2 regions of the Paenibacillus sp. FSL K6-3182 genome follow, and region 2 is predicted to be linked to the other one. Evidence: riboswitches for the same ligand, from Rfam matches in the RefSeq annotation. Region 2 holds a riboswitch; the other holds the start of a gene.
The links. A riboswitch is a leader RNA that binds a small molecule or an ion and turns the genes downstream of it on or off. The one in region 2 is predicted to bind cyclic di-GMP.

Region 1: linked by a shared signal. The riboswitch ahead of MHH56_RS08655 (anti-repressor SinI family protein) and the one ahead of MHH56_RS30810 (SpaA isopeptide-forming pilin-related protein) in region 2 are both predicted to bind cyclic di-GMP.

Annotation. Positions count from the first base shown of each region.
Region 1 is NZ_CP150265.1:1,992,494-1,994,698, reverse strand. It holds gene MHH56_RS08665 (asparagine synthase-related protein) at 1-127, opposite strand, end outside; gene MHH56_RS08660 (helix-turn-helix domain-containing protein) at 458-790, shown strand; gene MHH56_RS08655 (anti-repressor SinI family protein) at 805-966, opposite strand; cyclic di-GMP riboswitch class II at 985-1,066, opposite strand; gene galE (UDP-glucose 4-epimerase GalE) at 1,265-2,205, opposite strand, start outside.
Region 2 is NZ_CP150265.1:7,038,298-7,040,502, reverse strand. It holds gene MHH56_RS30810 (SpaA isopeptide-forming pilin-related protein) at 1-1,267, opposite strand, end outside; cyclic di-GMP riboswitch class II at 1,358-1,439, opposite strand; gene MHH56_RS30805 (hypothetical protein) at 1,685-2,146, shown strand.

The DNA.
Region 1 (2,205 bases), 2.5 Mb from region 2:
CATTGTTCTTATTCCATGCTTGAGCTGTATTGCAAGGAAACCGCGATAATTGCTGCATCAGTCTATTCCCCTGATCTAACACATGGGCTGTCTGATCAACTTCATAAACGACTGCTATTGCGCTCATTCGTGCCTCCGATTTAGATAGCCAGCGTGTTCTTCAATCGAACGAGATGCGAGCATCATTGAATGTCTTTTAGTTCTTAATAAAGAACATATTTGAATAATACACTTGAAAACGGACGTTGTCAATCGTTTTTTCACCAAAATATCACAAAATAAAACGAAACATCGTTCTTTTATAAGAACAACATTTCGAAATGGGTTTAACCTTATTTTTTTCTAATTTAGACGTCATTTTATTTTTTATTCGTTAAAACTTACAAGCTTTCGCAATTAAGAATTATTCGTTATAATAGTGTTAGTCTACAACGAAGAGATAACGGGGGAGTTTGCTATGATCGGAGAACGTATTCAGATGCTGCGCAAGAGAAAAGGCCTATCCCTAACGGAGTTGTCGCAACGGGCAGGCGTCGCAAAATCTTACTTAAGCTCTATTGAACGAGGGCTCCAGCAAAATCCTTCGATTCAATTTCTCGAAAAGGTAGGCGCAGTATTAAACGTAACGGTTGAAGAATTTTTAAATAGCGATGAAAATAATGATCGTAAAACAAGCAATCTAGACACCGAGTGGGCCGATCTAGTTCGAGAAGCAATGGCTTCTGGCGTAAGCAAAGATCAATTTAAAGAATTTTTAGAATTCAATAAATGGAAAATAAAGCGCGAGTAGCGCTTTATTTTCTTTTATACGGCTGTTTCTTGTATATCATCTTTCTTGCTTTCTTCAAGACATAGTAATACCTTTCTAACATCTTCCTTGCTAAACCCCAAAGAACGTGCATTCATGATTAATGCTACCCATTCCATATCTAAATCCTGATTATCCTCTGATTTTGTAAGTACCATTTTCCCATGTCCCCCATTCAATTTGGGACGGTTGCACCACTGACTCCATGCGTTTAAGGTGCCCAGATACTAAACGCATTTCAACGTCTCCCTATGCTTGTCATTCGTTTATAGATGTATTATAAATCACTCTAATTGCGTATGCTGTCGCTTCCTGTCTCACAAAAATGAAAGATAATTACATTTTTTGTCGAATTTATTTAACGATTGTTAAAGGGAGCGGGGGAAGGAAATAGAGCCCGCTAGATCAAATTAGGAGCTCTAAAATGTTGCTTCATTAACAGAGCTATCCGGTATATTATTTTGCTGCAAGTTCAGATTTCAACAGTGTATCTTCTTCATATCCATTCGGATTTGAAAATTGCCATCTCCACGTATCGCTGCACATTTCTTCTATTCCTTTTGTTGCAAACCAATTCAATTCTACATTTGCCTTCAACGTATCTGCATAACAAACAGCAATATCGCCAGGTCTGCGGTTAACGACCTCGTATGGAATGCTTTGCCCAGTTACCTTCTCGAAGGCTGCAATCATCTCTAACACACTGTAGCCATTTCCAGTGCCAAGATTATATATATTCACATTTGATTTTCTACTCATGTTTTCCAGTGCCTTTACATGCCCCTTTGCTAGATCTACTACATGAATGTAGTCTCTCACTCCAGTGCCATCCACAGTTGGATAATCATTTCCAAACACATGTAACTGCTTAAGCTTGCCAACAGCTACCTGCGATATGTAAGGCATTAAGTTGTTTGGCACTCCATTTGGATTTTCTCCAATTCGACCACTTTTATGGGCGCCAATAGGGTTGAAATACCTCAGGATCGTTATTCCCCAGCTGTTATCTGAACTAGCTAAATCCAGTAAAATTTGTTCTAGCATGAGCTTAGTCCGGCCATATGGATTTGTTGCTGAGAGCGGTGAGTCCTCAATAATCGGAACATGTTCGGGCCGTCCATAAACAGTAGCCGAGGAACTAAATACTAATTTCTGAACACCAAATTTCTTCATGACTCCACAAAGAATTAATGTGCTCGTTATATTGGTATGATAATAAGATAAAGGCATTTGTACAGACTCTCCGACAGCCTTTAACCCGGCGAAGTGAATAACGGCATCAATAGCATGATTCGAAAATACATGCTCGAGTCCCTTTTGATCCATAAGATCCATTTGATAAAAGGTAAAGGATTTATTTGTAATCTCTTTTACCCTTTCTAAAGCGATATAGCTGC
Region 2 (2,205 bases):
TCGTTACCGTAGTTGTAGCAGTAGGTGTGCTGCTAGGCGTGATAGCAGGTGTCGAGTTAGGTGTGATCACAGGTGTGGAAATTGGTGTAGTGGTAGGTGTATTCTCAGGTGTAGGAGTTGGTGTAGCTGTAGGCGTGCTCTCAGGTGTAGGAGTTGGTGTAGCTGTAGGCGTGCTCTCAGGTGTAGAAGTTGGTGTAACTGTAGGCGTAGTCTCCGGTGTAGAAGTTGGAGTAGCAGTAGGTGTCGATGATGGTGTTGGAGTAGGCGTAAAGCAGGTTTCGCCTGCGTTCACAAGTGAAAGCTCTTTCTCCTTGCCCCAATGGATCTTCAGCGTATTAGGTACAGCTTGTGGATCAGTTGGGTTGACGAGCTCCGTATTTGTTGAAAAGCTTACGGAACCTTTTCCAGGAATTACACCGTTTCCTGTTTGAGTGGAATTTGGAATTTCCCATGAATAAGAAACCTCAATGTTACTCTCATTGGTTACTTTCCAAGCTCTTGTTTTATTCGGGTCGGCGGAGCAGGCCGTTTCAAGTTTGAGCTTAGCCGTATTGATAACTGCTTTTCGCACAGAGTTATCTGTGGTTACTACGATCTGCTGGGTAGCCACTAAATCGGTGGTAAAGCCATCTAAGGTTAATTCTTTTAATGTGTAGGTGCCGATAGGCAATTCGTTGAATTGCAAAATACCGTCACTATTGGTAACGCCGCTTTTGAATAATTTACCGTCTTTCCAAAGCTCGAAGGTAATGCCGACATGAGGAGCCCCTTCGACATTATTTAAAAATTTGTTGATGATGATATTGCCCGTACAGCTGTTCGAAAGCTTTAGATTCCATGCTAAAATTTTGTCACCGTGAGCGCCGGGACCCAATGTCTTAATTAAATCTCCGCTATAGATATCTAATTGATAAGGCAAGCATCTTGGAATGTTAATCGTAACGGAGTAAGTACCTGCTTTTGGATATATAATAGACTGTCCCTCAAAAAATGTTTGCTTGTTGTATGGAATGGTTGTATCGCCGGGTCCAGGTGCCCAGTCAGCAGGGCCTTCATAGCCGGAGAAGCTGACTCTAACACAATCTTTTAGCGTCTGGAACGTAGCGGTAGCTGTTCCGTTATTATTGACTACGATATTGGAATGCGTGGCAATGACATCCTTGCGATCCGATGAATACTGTGGACAGCTATTCTCATCTCCGAGTGCCGCAGCATTCGTACTTTGATTGCTATCACCTTCCGCCATGGCAAGGGAACTAAGCGACAACGAAAAAATTAATAACAGAGCCAGGGCTAAACTGATTTTTTTCCTAAAATAACGCATCTTTCACTCTCCTCTTAGATACGTAGTGGGGTTCCAAGAGGGCCGGTTACACTACTAGCTCCATATAATCCAAGTGTCCAATTGTAGATTATACTTCATCGCTTCCCTAGTTATTTTGATTGTGAAAATCCACTCTCCCTTTCTATATGCGTGCACCAGTTAGATATGCATGCTTTCATATTAAAATGATAACATGTATTGGAAATTGCTCAAGGGTGTTTCTTTGTCAGAAAATGACTAATAATCAGCATAAAGCAGGATATATTTTTGGCATAACACACATTTTGTCACCTTGTCCCTTGATTGCGGAACCAGTGGGCTCTTCATGGCATATAGTGTCACAAAGAGGAGGTGGCCGCCATGTTTGAACTTCTACTTCTTGTTATTGGCTGTTATGCTTTGGCTGCATTGTCGGTGCATCTGGCGTATCGAATTTGGCGAGGGCGCCAGCAATCCAGCAAGCATTATGTGCTCGTTGCTGATGTCCAGCAAAACAATATGGAATGGTATGTACGTTCACTGTTTTCTTTCTCTCGGCGAATGGGGAAAAACGTTCGTTTGACCATCGTAGATCAAGGAGTTACAGAGGAGACACTGGCTATTGTTGAACGATTAGCTAGAAGGGGCGATGAGGTCAGGATTCACTCTAATGGATCTAATCCGTTGTCTGGAAGCGAAGACGGTAAGCGCTCTCAAACAGAGGGTGTGGATGGAACTCAGCTGCTATGGCTGCTCCAGGCAGAAGGAGTTGTGTCGCTTTCCGATCATGCGGTGCTAATTGATTTGCAAAATCCGACAGATTTGTCGAAAATGCCATTTTAGTATATACTCTACGGTAATGAAATAGTCGGAGTGAAGCACACTCAATAACGCAAATGCGT